Regions from separate parts of the Pseudomonas sp. NFX15 genome, predicted to be linked through region 1. Evidence: predicted binding sites of a transcription regulator. Region 1 holds the regulator's gene; the other holds the start of a gene.
What was found. Region 1 encodes FliA, which starts transcription of late flagellar genes. Its sites were predicted from a motif close to CTAAAGTTTNNNNNNNNNNNGCCGNTAA; they were not measured.
Positions count from the first base shown of each region.

Region 2: J1D76_RS09860 (methyl-accepting chemotaxis protein) is a predicted target of FliA. The motif match lies at 3,072-3,099, and genes of this name have one in related genera.

Region 1 covers NZ_JAFMPV010000020.1:63,483-71,403, reverse strand. Annotated here, with positions in the region: gene J1D76_RS20035 (chemotaxis protein CheA) at 1-128, opposite strand, end outside; gene J1D76_RS20030 (protein phosphatase CheZ) at 184-972, opposite strand; gene J1D76_RS20025 (chemotaxis response regulator CheY) at 994-1,365, opposite strand; gene fliA (RNA polymerase sigma factor FliA) at 1,533-2,273, opposite strand; gene fleN (flagellar synthesis regulator FleN) at 2,270-3,100, opposite strand; gene flhF (flagellar biosynthesis protein FlhF) at 3,218-4,546, opposite strand; gene flhA (flagellar biosynthesis protein FlhA) at 4,558-6,687, opposite strand; gene flhB (flagellar biosynthesis protein FlhB) at 6,916-7,921, opposite strand, start outside.
Region 2 covers NZ_JAFMPV010000007.1:25,412-33,332, forward strand. Annotated here, with positions in the region: gene J1D76_RS09840 (heavy metal translocating P-type ATPase) at 1-10, shown strand, start outside; gene cueR (Cu(I)-responsive transcriptional regulator) at 7-432, shown strand; gene J1D76_RS09850 (PA4780 family RIO1-like protein kinase) at 572-1,465, opposite strand; partial or broken gene J1D76_RS09855 (cache domain-containing protein) at 1,910-2,998, shown strand; gene J1D76_RS09860 (methyl-accepting chemotaxis protein) at 3,128-3,856, shown strand; gene J1D76_RS09865 (acetyl-CoA C-acetyltransferase) at 3,981-5,261, opposite strand; gene J1D76_RS09870 (3-oxoacyl-ACP reductase) at 5,483-6,835, shown strand; gene J1D76_RS09875 (MaoC family dehydratase) at 6,837-7,691, shown strand; gene J1D76_RS09880 (response regulator) at 7,827-7,921, opposite strand, start outside.

The DNA.
Region 1 (7,921 bases):
GCATTGAGCAGGTCCGCATCATCCGGTCGGCTTTCCAGCTCGACCAATTGCTCGGACAGTTGCTCTAGAATCTCGCCGGCCTCAACCAGGAAATCCTGAAGGATCTCTTCATCGGCGCCGAAGCTCATTAAGGGGGTGCTCCTACAGGTCTAAAAACCCAAAAAACCTGAGATTGTGAAATCTCTAAAATCCCAGGCTGGATAACAAATCGTCCACATCGTCCTGACCGGACACAACGTCTTCTCTTTTATCGGCATGAATCTGCGGACCTTCACCCTGAGAGAGATGTTTTTGTGGATCTTTTTCAGCCAGCATCGCTTCACGGTCATGCTCGATGCCCGCAAAGCGGTCCACCTGACTGGCCATGAGCACGAGCTTGAGCAGGTTGCTTTCGACTTCGGTGACCAGGGTGGTCACACGCTTGATCACCTGGCCGGTGAGGTCCTGGTAATCCTGGGCGAGCAGGATGTCGTTCAGGTTGCCCGACACCGCGCGATTGTCCTGGCTGCTGCGCACCAGGAAGCCGTCGACCCGCCGGGCCAATTCGCGAAACTCTTCAGCGCCGACTTCACGACGCATGAAGCGCTTCCAGTCCGTGCCCAAGGCCTGGGCTTCATCGGCCAGGCTGTTGACCAGCGGCGTGGCGTTTTCCACCAGGTCCATGGTGCGGTTCGCAGCGGCTTCGGTCAGCTTCACCACGTACCCCAGGCGCTCGGTGGCGTCGGTGATCTGCGACACTTCCTCGGCTTGCGGCATGTGCGGGTCAATCTGGAAATTGACGATCGCACTGTGCAACTCGCGCGTGAGCTTGCCCACTTCCTGGTACAGGCCGCGGTCACGGGTCTGGTTGAGCTCATGGATCAATTGCACGGCGTCGCCGAACTTGCCTTTTTCAAGGCTCGCGACCAATTCGACGGCGTGTTTTTTCAGGGTCGATTCAAAATCGCCCAGTGAAGATTCGTTATTGCCCATAGCTCCCCCGTGGCGCACTCATCAACCGATGCGTTCGAAAATCTTCTCGATTTTTTCTTTCAACGCCTGGGCCGTAAAGGGTTTGACCACATAGCCGTTAACGCCGGCCTGGGCCGCTTCGATGATCTGCTCGCGCTTGGCTTCAGCGGTGACCATCAACACCGGCAGGTGCTTGAGCTTTTCATCGGCGCGCACGTGGCGCAGCAGATCGATTCCGGTCATGCCAGGCATGTTCCAGTCCGTTACCAGAAAGTCGATGCTTCCGCTGTTGAGCACCGGGATGGCGGTAGTGCCATCGTCGGCCTCGACGGTGTTGGTGAACCCAAGGTCACGCAGCAGGTTCTTGATGATCCGCCGCATCGTTGAGAAGTCATCAACGATGAGGATTTTCATGTTCTTGTCCAATTCGACCTCCAAGCAGTCTTAAACGCGCCCAGCACCTGGACGCGCCATTTCAATCAATCCGGCAAAGCACTCAATGACTGTCTGGAGCACAACAGATCGCGACCGGTGTGGTTCAACACCCCATCGGCCCCGTTCGCAGTGTCCCCACACTGCCTTCAGCGCGCTCGCCACTCCCCCAAACGCCCCCGCAAACGGGCCGCGCACTGGCTGTGTAACTGGCTGACCCGCGATTCGCTGACCCCCAGGACCTCACCGATTTCCTTGAGGTTCAACTCTTCGTCGTAGTACAGCGCCAACACCAGTCGCTCACGCTCCGGCAAATTGGCAATCGCATCCGCCAGCGCCGCCTGGAAGCGTTCATCTTCCAGATCGCGTAACGGCTCGAGATGAGCACTTGCGCCATCCTCGTGCAGCCCTTCGTGTTCGCCGTCCTGCAACAGGTCGTCGAAACTGAATAAGCGGCTGCCCAGGGTGTCGTTCAAAATCCCGTAATAATCGTCGAGACTCAATTGGAGTTCGGCCGCAACTTCGTGATCTTTAGCGTCACGACCGGTTTTCGCTTCAATCGAGCGAATCGCGTCGCTGACCATGCGCGTATTGCGGTGGACCGAGCGTGGCGCCCAGTCCCCCTTGCGCACTTCATCGAGCATCGCGCCGCGGATTCGAATGCCCGCGTACGTCTCGAAACTGGCGCCTTTGCTGGCGTCATATTTGGTCGACACTTCAAGCAGGCCGATCATCCCGGCCTGGATCAGGTCTTCGACCTGGACACTGGCTGGCAAGCGTGCCAGCAAGTGGTAGGCAATGCGTTTTACCAGCGGCGCGTAACGCTCGATCAGCTCGTACTGCGCATCGCGGGCCGATTTTTTATAGAGGTTGTAACCGCTGGCTGTCATAGCACAGGCCCTGCTGTCTGTTGCACGAGACGCTCGACGAAGAACTCCAGGTGCCCACGCGGGTTGGCCGGCAAAGGCCAGGTATCGACCTTCTGCGCGATGGCCTTGAAGGCCAGCGAGCACTTGGAACGCGGGAACGCTTCGTAGACCGCACGCTGCTTCTGCACGGCCTTGCGCACGCTTTCGTCGTAGGGCACGGCGCCGACGTATTGCAGAGCGACATCGAGGAAGCGATCGGTGACCTTGGTCAACTTGGCGAACAGGTTGCGCCCTTCCTGCGGGCTCTGGGCCATGTTGGCCAGGACGCGGAAGCGGTTCATGCCATAGTCGCGGTTGAGCAACTTGATCAGGGCGTAGGCATCGGTAATCGAGGTCGGCTCGTCGCACACCACCAGCAACACTTCCTGGGCGGCACGTACGAAACTGACTACCGAGTCACCAATGCCCGCAGCGGTGTCGATCACCAATACGTCAAGGTTATCGCCGATGTCGCTGAAGGCCTGGATCAGCCCAGCGTGCTGCGCAGGGCTCAGATGAACCATGCTCTGTGTGCCGGACGCCGCCGGAACGATACGGATGCCGCCGGGCCCCTGCAGCAGTACGTCGCGCAGCTCGCAGCGGCCTTCGATCACGTCGGCCAGGGTCCGTTTGGGTGTCAGGCCCAGCAGGACGTCGACGTTTGCCAGCCCCAGGTCGGCGTCCAGCAGCATGACGCGCCGGCCAAGCTCAGCGAGGGCCAGGGACAAGTTTACAGACACGTTAGTTTTCCCGACGCCACCTTTGCCGCCGGTCACCGCGATCACCTGAACGGGATGCATGCTGCCCATATTATTTCTTTACCTTGTCTTGCATAGACGGAGGCCACATTACTGGCTGCGCGTTCGCTAACGGAACAATGCATGGCAGACCATCGATGTAGGTACAAAAACTATTCATTAATTACCTCAGCCAACCTGCTTGGTCGGACTGTGGTAGATGTCAGCGAACATGTCAGCCATGGCTTCTTCGCTGGGTTCTTCCTGCATTTGCACGCTGACGGCGCGACTGACCAACTGGTGACGGCGCGGCAGATGAAGATCATCCGGGATCCGCGGGCCGTCGGTCAGGTAGGCCACGGGTAATTCGTGACTGATGGCCAGGCTCAACACCTCGCCCAGGCTCGCCGTCTCATCCAGTTTAGTCAGGATGCAGCCAGCCAGCCCGCACCGCTTGTAACTGTGATAAGCGGCGGTTAGAACCTGTTTCTGGCTGGTGGTTGCCAGGACCAGATAATTTTTTGAACGAATGCCGCGGCCGGCCAGGCTTTCAAGCTGCATGCGCAGGGCCGGATCGCTGGCTTGCAGGCCGGCGGTATCGATCAGCACCACGCGCTTGCGCAGCAACGGCTCCAGCGCCTGGACCAGCGACTGGCCCGGATCGACGTGGGTCACCGAGACATTGAGGATACGCCCCAGGGTCTTGAGCTGCTCCTGGGCACCGATGCGGAAGCTGTCCATGCTCACCAGGGCAATGTTCTGCGCGCCGTACTTGAGCACGTAGCGCGCAGCGAGCTTGGCCAACGTGGTGGTCTTGCCCATGCCGGCAGGGCCGACCATGGCGATCACGCCGCCCTCTTCCAGCGGTTCGACTTGCGGGGTGGCGATCATGCGCGCCAGGTGCGCCAGCAGCATGCGCCAGGCCTGACGAGGCTCTTCAATGTCGGTAATCATCGCCAGCAGATCGCGCGACAACGGGCCAGACAGGCCGATGCGTTGCAGGCGACGCCAGAGGTTCGCCTGATCCGGACGGCTGCCTTGCAGCTGATTCCAGGCCAGGGAGCCGAGCTGAACTTCCATGAGTTCGCGCAGGCTGTTGAGTTCGAAGCGCATCGAGTCGAATGCACGCGGGTCAACGCCACCGGAGGTTGGCGTCGGGGCCGGTGCAGGGCGACGGGGTTCGGCGTACGTGGGTTCGATCAACGGTTCGGCAGCGGTCAATGGCAAGCCGGCGAACAACTGGCGGTTGGTGCTCTGGTCGCTCTCGCCATCGCTACGCAGGCTCAGTTCAGCCTGGGCAGTGACGATCCGCGACTGCGTCTTGCGCAGCTCGTCTTCGAGTTCCATGTTCGGCACACGCGGTGCCAGCGCCGACAACTTGTAATCCAGCGCAGCCGTCAGCTCGACGCCCCCGGCGATCCGGCGGTTGCCAATGATGGCGGCATCAGCGCCCAGCTCATCACGAACCAGCTTCATGGCCTGACGCATATCGGCGGCGAAAAAACGCTTAACTTGCATAAACCACTACCTCAGCCGTTGGGCCCTACTGTCGCAACGATGGTCACTTGCTTGTTGTCAGGGATTTCCTGGTAAGCCAACACGTGCAAACCCGGGACTGCGAGCCGGCCAAATCGCGAGAGCATCGCGCGAACCGGACCGGCCACCAACAGAATCACCGGTTGACCTTGCATCTCTTGGCGCTGCGCTGCGTCGATCAATGAGCGTTGCAGCTTCTCAGCCATGCTTGGCTCCAGCAGAACGCCCTCTTCCGAGCCTTGTCCTGCCTTTTGCAGACTATTGAGCAATATCTGTTCCAACCTTGGCTCCAGCGTGATAACTGGCAGCTCAGACTCAGTCCCTACAATGCTTTGGACGATTGCACGGGATACGCCAACCCGCACGGCAGCCACCAGCGCGGCGGTATCTTGACTCTTGGCGGCATTGTTCGCGATGGCCTCGGCAATGCTGCGGATGTCGCGTACCGGTACCTGTTCGGCCAACAGCGCCTGCAACACTTTGAGCAATTGCGACAGCGACACCACCCCCGGCACCAGCTCTTCGGCCAGTTTCGGCGAGCTTTTGGCCAGCAATTGCATGAGTTGCTGCACTTCTTCGTGACCGATCAGCTCACTGGAATGTTTATAGAGTATCTGGTTCAAGTGAGTGGCCACCACTGTACTGGCATCGACTACCGTATAACCGAGCGATTGTGCCTGGGCGCGCTGGCTGATTTCGATCCAGACCGCCTCCAGGCCGAAAGCCGGATCTTTGGCGGTAATGCCGTTGAGCGTGCCGTAGACCTGCCCCGGGTTGATCGCCAGCTCGCGATCCGGGTAAATCTCCGCCTCGGCCAGGATCACCCCCATGAGGGTCAGGCGATAGGCACTCGGCGCCAGGTCGAGGTTGTCGCGGATGTGCACGGTCGGCATCAGGAAGCCCAAGTCCTGGGACAGCTTCTTGCGCACGCCCTTGATCCGCGCCAGCAACTGGCCGCCCTGGTTGCGATCCACCAGCGGAATCAGGCGGTAGCCCACTTCCAGGCCGATCATGTCGATCGGCGTCACATCATCCCAGCCCAGTTCCTTGGTTTCCTGGGCGCGGGCCGGCGACGGCAGCAGCTCCTGCTGGCGCTTGACCTCTTGCAGCGCCTGCACCTTGGCCACGCTCTGCTTCTTCCAGAACAGGTAAGCGCCGCCAGCAGCCAGGGCCGCCATGCTGAGAAACGAGAAGTGTGGCATGCCGGGCACCAGGCCCATCACCGCCATCAGGCCTGCCGCCACCGCCAGTGCCTTGGGCGAGGCGAACATCTGCCGGTTGATCTGCTTGCCCATGTCTTCCGAGCCGGAAGCACGGGTCACCATGATCGCCGCCGCTGTCGATAACAACAGTGATGGCAATTGCGCCACCAAACCGTCACCGATGGTCAGCAGCGCATACACCTTGCCAGCATCGGCGAAGTTCATGTTGTGCTGGAAGATACCGACCGCCATGCCGCCGATCAGGTTGATGAACAGGATCAATAGGCCGGCGATGGCGTCACCGCGAACGAATTTGCTCGCGCCGTCCATGGAACCGTAGAACTCGGCTTCCTGGGCGACTTCCATCCGGCGCAGCTTGGCCTGGTTCTGATCGATCAGGCCGGCGTTGAGGTCGGCGTCGATCGCCATTTGCTTGCCGGGCATCGCGTCGAGGGTGAAACGCGCGCTCACCTCGGAAATCCGCCCGGCACCCTTGGTCACCACGACGAAGTTGATGATCATCAAAATCGCGAAGACCACGATACCCACCACGTAGTTACCGCCGATCACCACCTCGCCGAAGGCCTGGATCACCTTGCCGGCGGCGGCGTGGCCGTCCTGGCCATGGAGCATCACCACCCGCGTCGAGGCCACGTTCAGCGCCAGGCGCAACAGCGTTGCCACCAGCAAAATGGTCGGGAACACCGCGAAATCCAGGGGGCGCAAGGCGTACACGCACACCAGCAGCACGACGATCGACAGGGCAATGTTAAAGGTGAAAAACACGTCCAGCAGGAACGGCGGCACCGGCAACATCATCATCGCCAGCATGACCAGCAGCAACAGCGGCACACCCAGATTGCCCCGACTGAGGTCGACGACGTTTGTGCGAGCGGCGTTGATTAACTGAGAGCGATCCACCGGTTTTCCCCGTTCCTTTAAAGCAAACTTTTGACGCCTGAAGCAGGCGCACGGCGGCTATTGCAAGAAGCCTTCCAACTTTTGCGGCAGGGGAAATAGAGTGGTTTTCCAACGGGATGTGCAGCGCCTGGTCAGACGCCTTCGCTGGCAAGCCAGCTCCTACAGATTGCGTAAAACCCTGTAGGAGCTGGCTTGCCAGCGAAGAGGCCATCAGCGACTGCGCAACACTCAGGAATCGCGGCGCAAATCCGGAGGGATCGGCAAGTCATCCTTCAACGGATCCGGCCGTTTGCCTTTACCCGCCCGGTACTGTCGAATCTGATAAACGTAAGCCAGCACCTGCGCCACCGCCAGATAGAGCCCGCCGGGAATCTCCTGCTCAAGTTCCGTCGAGTAGTAAATCGAGCGCGCCAGTGCCGGCGATTCCAGCAGCAGGATCTCGTTGGCCGCTGCGATCTCACGGATCTTCAGCGCCAGGAAGTCAGTGCCCTTGGCGATGAGCATCGGCGCTCCACCCTTCTCCGGGTCGTATTTGAGCGCCACGGCGTAGTGCGTCGGGTTGGTGATGACCACGTCGGCCTCGGGAATCGCCGCCATCATCCGCCGCTGGGACATCTCGCGCTGCAACTGGCGAATACGCTGCTTGACTTCGGGTCGCCCTTCCGCATCCTTGTGCTCATCTCGGATTTCCTGCTTGGTCATCAGCAACTTCTTGTGGCTTTCCCACAACTGCACCGGCACGTCGACGGCAGCGATGATGATCAGCCCGCACGCCATCCACAACGTGCTCCAGCCCACCACTTGCAGGCTATGGATGATCGCCGTGTCCAGCGGTTCATGAGCGATGCGCAGCAGGTCATCGATGTCGGACGACAACACCGACAGCGCCACGAACAGGATGATGATGAACTTGGCCAGAGCCTTGAGCAGTTCCACGAGCGCCTTGGTGGAGAACATGCGCTTGATGCCGGGCAAGGGGTTCAGCCGACCGAACTTGGGCGCCATGGAGCTCGTCGCAAACAGCCAGCCGCCCAGTGAAATCGGTCCGATAATCGCCGCCAGCACCAGCGAAATCATCACTGGCTGGATCGACCACAGCGCAATCTGCCCCGAGCGCAGCAAGTACGTGGACATCGAGTTCTGGTCCATGATCACTTCGCGCGACAGCGAGAAATTGATGCGCATCAACTCCATCATGTCCTGTGCCATCGCGCCGCCGAAAATCAGCAGCGCA
Region 2 (7,921 bases), on a different contig from region 1:
CAACCGATGAACATCGGCCAAGCGGCCCGCCACAGCGGCCTGAGCGCAAAGATGATCCGTTATTACGAGTCCATCGGTTTGCTCAAGGCGGCCCATCGCACTGACAGTGGCTACCGGGTGTATGGCGACGACGACCTGCACACGCTGGCGTTCATCAAGCGTTCGCGGGACCTGGGGTTTTCCCTGGAAGAAGTCGGCAAGCTGCTGACCCTGTGGCAAGACCGCCAGCGCGCCAGTGCCGACGTGAAGGCGTTGGCCCGCCAGCACATCGATGAGTTGAACCAGAAGATTCGCGAACTGGGGCAGCTGCGAGATACGTTGCAGGACCTGGTCGAGCACTGCCAGGGCGATCATCGGCCGGATTGCCCGATTCTGAAGAATCTGGAGTCGGGGTGTTGCGCCCCACCTACCAACCACCGCAACCCCCTGTAGGAGTGAGCCTGCTCGCGATAGCAATCTGCCTGACACCTCAATGTTGAAAGTGCCGACGCTATCGCGAGCAGACTCACTCCTACAAGGGATTTGGGTGGCGCACAAAAAAACCGGCCGAAGCCGGTTTTTTTTTAGCAGATCACTGCATCCACGGTGGCGGCGGTTCTTCGGTTTTGCCAGGTGGTGCATCATCTGCCGTGCGGGCCGCTTGCTTGCGCTCTTCGTCAAGGCGCGCGGCCTCGATTTCGCGCATGATGCCGCCGACATCCGCCAGCTCTTCCGTGTCGGCAAACTCGCCGGTCAGGACGCTGGCCGGGTGCAAGGTGCCGGCCTCGTACAAGGCCCACATTTCCTTGGCGTACTTGGTCTTCTTCAACTCCGGCGCAAAGCGCCCGAAGTAGGACGCCATGTTGCCCACGTCCCGCTCCAGCATGCTGAACGCGTGATTGTTGCCCGCCGCATCCACCGCTTGCGGCAGGTCGATGATGACCGGGCCGGTCGGCGTCAGGAGCACGTTGAACTCCGACAGGTCTCCGTGCACCAGACCGGTACACAACATCAGCACGATCTGCGAAATCAGGTACGCGTGATACTCGCGGGCCTGATCCGGTTCCAGCACCACATCGTTCAGACGCGGCGCAGCATCGCCGTACTCATCGGCCACCAGCTCCATGAGCAGCACGCCTTCGAGGAAATCGAACGGCTTGGGCACCCGCACGCCGGCACTGGCCAGACGGAACAGTGCCGCCACTTCGGCGTTCTGCCAGGCGTCTTCGGTTTCCTTGCGGCCAAACTTGGAACCCTTGGCCATCGCCCGGGCCTGACGGCTGTTGCGTACCTTGCGGCCTTCCTGATACTCGGCCGCTTGACGGAAACTGCGTTTATTCGCCTCCTTGTAGACCTTCGCGCAACGTAACTCGTTGCCGCAGCGCACCACATAAACAGCTGCTTCTTTACCACTCATGAGTGGGCGCAGCACCTCGTCGACCAGACCGTCCTCGATCAGGGGTTCAATGCGTTTTGGAGTCTTCATCAGCTTTTATTATGGGTCCTTTATTACCAAACACGCGAAAGTCATTCGTTATACGGCAATCCATCCACGGGGGGGAGGGGTTGCCGACTTATGAATCTTGCAGATGCACACATTGTGCCCAATTCAGCGGAAAAACCGACGACCGTCACGGCTGCTGAAGATCATAGCCGAGCCTGCGCTGCTTGTTATGCAGGGGGCATCGAGGGCAATTGCGACAGAAACTGACACCACCACCCTACCTTCCGTAGGAATTTTCCCAACAGCCCTCAATTTCCTCCGACAACAGCCGAAGCCCTGAGTGACAAAGTGATTTGTCCGACAAGCGCTGCCCCAACAAAGGCACTGCCGCACTCAAGGATCCGGGTTGACCAAGAACGTTTACGGCTGCCAATAAACCGCGAGTCATCTGCACTGCGTGGGCCTACAAGAAAATCTGGAGCGCGGATGAACATCAAACAGAAGTTGACCTGGGCGTTTGCAATCATCGCCTGCCTGCCCGTGGTGCTGGTCGCCACCCTCGTTGTGCTGAACCTGCGCAGTGATGCCAAGGACGGATTCGTCGACAGCAGCGGTCGCGAAATCCGCCAGGTCAGCAATGCCATGCAATTGTTCTTCGACGGCATCAGCCAGAACGTTGAATACCTGGCCAAACAACCGCTGATCAAGAATTCCGACGACAGCCTCAAGACTTACATGGCCGCCAATGCCGACAGCATTCCCCAAGGCGAGATGGACAAAAAAGTCTTCGGTTTTCTGCAGGACCTGGGCAACGCCCACCCTTCCTATGCCTACGCGATTCTCGGCACCGCCGCCGGTGGCTACGTGTCGTGGCCGGACGATGCCAAGCTGGCCAACTACGACCCGCGCCAGCGTCCGTGGTACAAGGCGGCCCAGGCCAAACCGGGCAAGCCGTTCCGTACCGAGGCCTATTACTGGGCCGAAAACGATACGGCCTACGTCAGCACCGTGCGCACCATCGATAACAAGCTGGGCACCAACGGCGGCGTGGTCAGCATCGACGTGTCGCTCAAACAGCTGACCGAACTGGTCAAGCAGATCAAGCTCGGCGAAACCGGCTACCTGATGCTGCTGGAAAACACCGGCACCGTGCTGGTCGATCCAAAGCAACCGGAGCATAACTTCAAGGCCTTGGGCAGCCTCGGCGACGGTTACGCACAACTGGCCAAGGCCGGCAAAGGCTTGGTCGAAGTCGAACTCAACGGCGAGCGCTACATGGCCAACGTCTGGCCGTCCGAGCAGTTGGGCTGGACCTTTATCGGGCTGATCAAGCAGAGCGACGTGATGAGCACCGCGACTCAGCTGACCTGGTTGATCGCCATCATCGCGGGCGTGCTGGCGGTGATCTTCGCCGTCGTCGGCGCCAGTTTCGCCAGCGTCATCGTGCGACCGATCCGAAGCGTGGCCGACGGCCTCGAAGGCATCGCCCAGGGTGAAGGCGACCTGACCAAGAACCTGGAAATCCGTGGCAGCGACGAAACCGCGCAACTGGCCAACTGGTTCAACCAGTTCCTGACCGCGATTCGCAACCTGATCCAAAGCATCGGCGGCGCGGCGGGCAAGATTCTCGCCACCTCCAAGAGCTCGACCCAAGTCTCCAGCGACATGGCCGAAGCTGCCGGTCGCCAGCGTGAAGCGGTGGACATGGTGTCCACGGCGTTCCACGAAATGGTCGCCACCGCCAACGAAGTCGCACGCTCTTGCAGCCAGGCGGCAGAGTCTGCGGACAGCGGCCAGCGCCAGGCGCGTGAAGGCCAGCAGCAGATCGATGCCGCGGTGAACAGTGTCGACCGCCTGAGCCAGGAAATCGAACAGTCAGCCCAGTCGATGCAACAACTGGAGCGCGACAGCAACGACATTCAGTCGATCCTCGGAACCATTCGCTCGATCGCCGAACAGACCAACCTGCTGGCGCTGAACGCGGCGATCGAAGCGGCTCGCGCCGGTGAACAGGGTCGTGGTTTTGCGGTGGTCGCCGACGAAGTGCGGGCCCTGGCCAAACGCACCGCCGACTCCACGGCAGAAATCGACGGGCTGCTGGGCAACCTCGCCAAACGCACCAGCCAGGTGACCCAGCAGATGCACGCCAGCCTGGAAGTGTCCCAGCAATCGGTGACGCGCATCGGTGAAGCGCGCAACAGTTTCGGGCAGATCCGCGAGTCGGTGGACGTGATCCGCGACATGAACACGCAGATCGCCACCGCAGCGGAACAACAACATCAGGTGGCCGAAGACATCAACCGGCACATCAGCCAGATCCATGGCGATGCGCAACTGGTGGCGGAACTGGCCAACTCGGCACGCCTGGATTCGCAGAGCCTGGCCGGGTTGTCGAATGAGCTGGACGGGTTGGTGCGCAGGTTCCGTACCTGATTCGTAACCACACCCAAAAACCCTGTAGGAGCGAGCCTGCTCGCGATGAGGGCATCAGCTTCAACATCCATGTTGACTGATAGGCCGCCATCGCGAGCAGGCTCGCTCCTACAGGGGTTATTGCTCAGCGTTCGATAATGGCCGTCACGCCCTGCCCGCCCGCCGCACAGATCGAAATCAACCCCCGCCCCTTGCCCGCCGCATCCAGCAACTTCGCCAGGTTGGCGACAATGCGCCCGCCCGTGGCGGCAAACGGATGCCCCGCCGCCAGTGAACTGCCCTTGACGTTGAGCTGGCTGCGATCAATCGAGCCCAGCGGCGCATCCAGTCCCAGCCGCGTTTTGCAATACTGCGGATCTTCCCAGGCCTTGAGCGTGCACAGCACTTGCGCGGCAAAGGCTTCGTGGATTTCGTAGTAGTCGAAGTCCTGCAAGGTCAGGCCATTGCGCGCGAGCAAGCGCGGTACGGCGTAGACCGGCGCCATCAACAAGCCTTCCGCGCCGTTGACGAAATCCACCGCCGCCGCCTCGCCGTCGCGCAGGTACGCGAGGATCGGCAACCCGCGTTCCTTGGCCCACTCCTCACTGCCCAGCAGCACCAGCGACGCGCCATCAGTCAGTGGCGTGGAGTTGCCCGCCGTCAGGGTGCCCTTGGCGCTTTTCTCGTAGGCTGGCTTGAGTGCGGCGAGTTTTTCCAGGGTCGAATCCGGGCGCAGGTTGTTGTCACGGGTGAGGCCCAGGAACGGCGTCATCAGGTCGTTATGCCAGCCTTCGGCATAAGACGCCGCCAGTTTCTGATGGCTTTCGAGCGCCAATTGATCCTGGGCTTCACGGGGGATGTTCCAGGTCTGCGCCATTAGTTCGCAATGCTGGCCCATGGACAATCCGGTGCGCGGCTCGCCGTTACGCGGGAACTCGGGGACCAAATGCTTGGGGCGCAGTTGCAGGAAGGTTTTCAGTTTGTCGCCGGTGGTTTTGGCGCGGTTGGCTTGCAGCAGGATTTTGCGCAGGCCTTCATTAACACTGATGGGCGCATCGGACGTGGTGTCGACGCCACCGGCGATGCCGCAGTCGATCTGGCCCAGGGCAATCTTGTTCGCCACCAACAGGGCCGCTTCCAGACCGGTGCCGCAGGCCTGCTGGATGTCGTAGGCCGGGGTGGCCGGCGATAGCCGCGAGCCGAGTACGCATTCGCGGGTGAGGTTCATGTCTCGCGACAGCTTGAGCACCGCGCCGGCGACCACTTCGCCGATGCGCTGGCCGTGCAGGTTGTAGCGCTCGATCAGGCCTTCGAGGGCGGCGGTGAGCATCACCTGGTTACTGGCCGTGGCGTAGGGGCCGTTGGAACGGGCGAACGGAATCCGGTTACCGCCGATGATCGCGACGCGGCGCAGCTGCTGGGTCATGAAAAGCTCCTGAAAAATGATTCAAATCGAAAACCGCCCCTGTAGGAGCGAGCCTGCTCGCGATGGCGGCCTGTCGGCTACATTGATGGCGACTGACTTGTCGCCATCTCGAGCAGGCTCGCACCTGCACTTTAACCAAGCGTAGGCCTTATCTCGTGGATCGAACGACTGATCGCCATTCGTGGTCCACACTTTGAACCCCAGCTTTCGGAGCGCGTTCCATGTCTGACCGGTATATCGACTTCGCCAATTCATCCATCGGCCATCGCGTGGTGGGCGCCCTTGGGTTGCCGGCGCCGACCCGGCTGGAGCGCTGGCAAGCAGGCCGGCTGCGGCCCGTGGAAGGCGCGCTGCTGATTGGCGGCGGGCCACTGGCGGAGAATGTCAGCGCTTTCGCCAACCGCCTCACCGACGCGATCTACAGCTACGGCACCGAGCCATCGATGGCCACCGCGTGGATCCCCGGCCACGGCCCGAAACTCAAGGCTGTGGTGTTCGACGCCAGTGACCTGCTGCACACCGATCAGCTCAAGCAGTTGCGCGAGTTCTTCCAGCCGCTGATTAAGAACCTCGATCACTGCGCGCATCTGGTGATTCTTGGGCGCGACCCGCAAACCCTGCGCGACCCGTTTGCCGCCAGTGCGCAGCGGGCCCTGGAAGGTTTCAGCCGTTCGCTGGCCAAGGAGCTGCGCAGCGGCGGCACCCTGCAATTGGTCTATGTCGGCGAAGGGGCCGAGGATCAACTGGAAGGCCCGTTGCGGTTTTTCCTCTCGCCGAAAAGTGCCTTCGTGTCCGGCCAGGTGATTCGCCTGAACCCTTGCGCGACGCCCGTCAGCGATTGGACGCGCCCGCTTGCCGGGCGCAAGGCACTGGTGACGGGTGCAGCACGCGGTATTGGCGCGGCCATCGCCGAAACCCTGGCCCGTGACGGCACCGAGGTCATCCTGCTCGACGTGCCGCCGGCCAAGACCGATCTGGATGCCCTCGCCGCACGCCTCGGCGGGCGCAGCATCACCCTCGACATTTGCGCCGAAGACGCCGCCACGCAGTTGATCGAACAATTGCCCGACGGGCTCGACATCGTGGTGCACAATGCCGGCATTACTCGCGATAAAACCCTGGCCAACATGACCCCGGAATTCTGGGACGCGGTATTGGCGGTCAACCTCAACGCACCGCAAGTGCTGACCAAGGCCCTGCTCGACAGCGGCACCCTGCACGACAACGGCCGGGTGATTCTGCTGGCGTCCATCAGCGGTATCGCCGGCAATCGTGGGCAAACCAATTACGCCGCGAGCAAGGCCGGGCTGATTGGCCTCGCGCAAGCGTGGGCGCCGCTGCTTCACGAGCGCGGTATCAGCATCAACGCCGTAGCACCGGGCTTCATCGAAACACAAATGACCGCGCACATTCCCTTCGGCCTGCGCGAAGCCGGACGACGCATGAGTTCGCTGGGCCAGGGCGGCCTGCCGCAAGACGTCGCCGAGGCTGTGGCCTGGCTGGCGCAACCAGGCACTGGCGCGTTCACCGGGCAAGCGTTGCGCGTGTGCGGGCAAAGTGTCCTGGGGGCTTAGCATGATCACCGACTGGCACACTCTGAATCGCGAACCCGGGTTGCCGGGGTTATATGCACGGGCCGCGACCCGGCGCAAGATCACCGGCACGACCCTGCCCGAGGCCGGTTTGCGCTGCTGGGTCGATGTCGACCCCAAGCGGCTGGCGGCGTATCGCAAGGTCTGCGGTTTCGCCGACAACGGCCTGCTGCCGCCGACCTTTCCGCACATCCTCGGCTTTGCCTTGCAGATGCAATTGCTCACGGCCAGGGACTTCCCGTTCCCGTTGCTGGGACTGATTCACCTGAGCAATCGCATTCATGTGCTGCGCCCCATGGGCGGGGTGAATCGGGTGCGCGTCAGCGTCCAGGTGCAGAACCTGCAACCCCATGCCAAGGGCGCGACGTTCGATTTGCTGACCACCCTCGACGATCAGTTGGGGCCCTTGTGGGAGGCAGAAAGCCGGATGCTCTGTCGCGGGGTCAAGCTCGAAGGTGAAGCGCTCGACGATGACCTGGCAACGAGCCTGGCCCTGAGCGAAGTCGAGCGCTGGAAAGCGCCTGGGGACATTGGCCGGCAATACGCCAGGGTGTCCGGCGACTACAACCCGATCCACCTGAGCGCGGCCAGTGCACGCCTCTTCGGTTTCCCCACCGCCATCGCCCACGGCCTGTGGAACAAGGCGCGCACGCTGGCGGCACTGGCCGGGCATCTGCCGGCGGCAAGCGTCGAGATCATGGTGCAGTTCAAAAAACCGGTGCGGCTGCCCTCCGAAGTGGCGTTGCTCGCCAGTGCGCCCGGTTCCAGCGGGGATTTGCAGTTGCTCGGCGCGGGCGATCTGGAGCACATGGTCGGGCACTGGCGGCCGCTGGCCTGACAGGCTCGTGCCGGCGTAGCTCACCTGTAGGAGCTGGCTGGCCAGCGAAGCGGCCGGCACGTCCAACATTGTGGCTGGCTGGACGCTTTCGCTGGCAAGCCAGCTCCTACAAGGGATCGTGGGGGAATTGAGGATTTAACCGTGGACCAGATACATCTGTGGCTGCGGAAACAGGGTGTTCAAGGTCTCCAGCAGCCGTACGTGGTAAATCGGCTTGCGGAAAAGGTCCA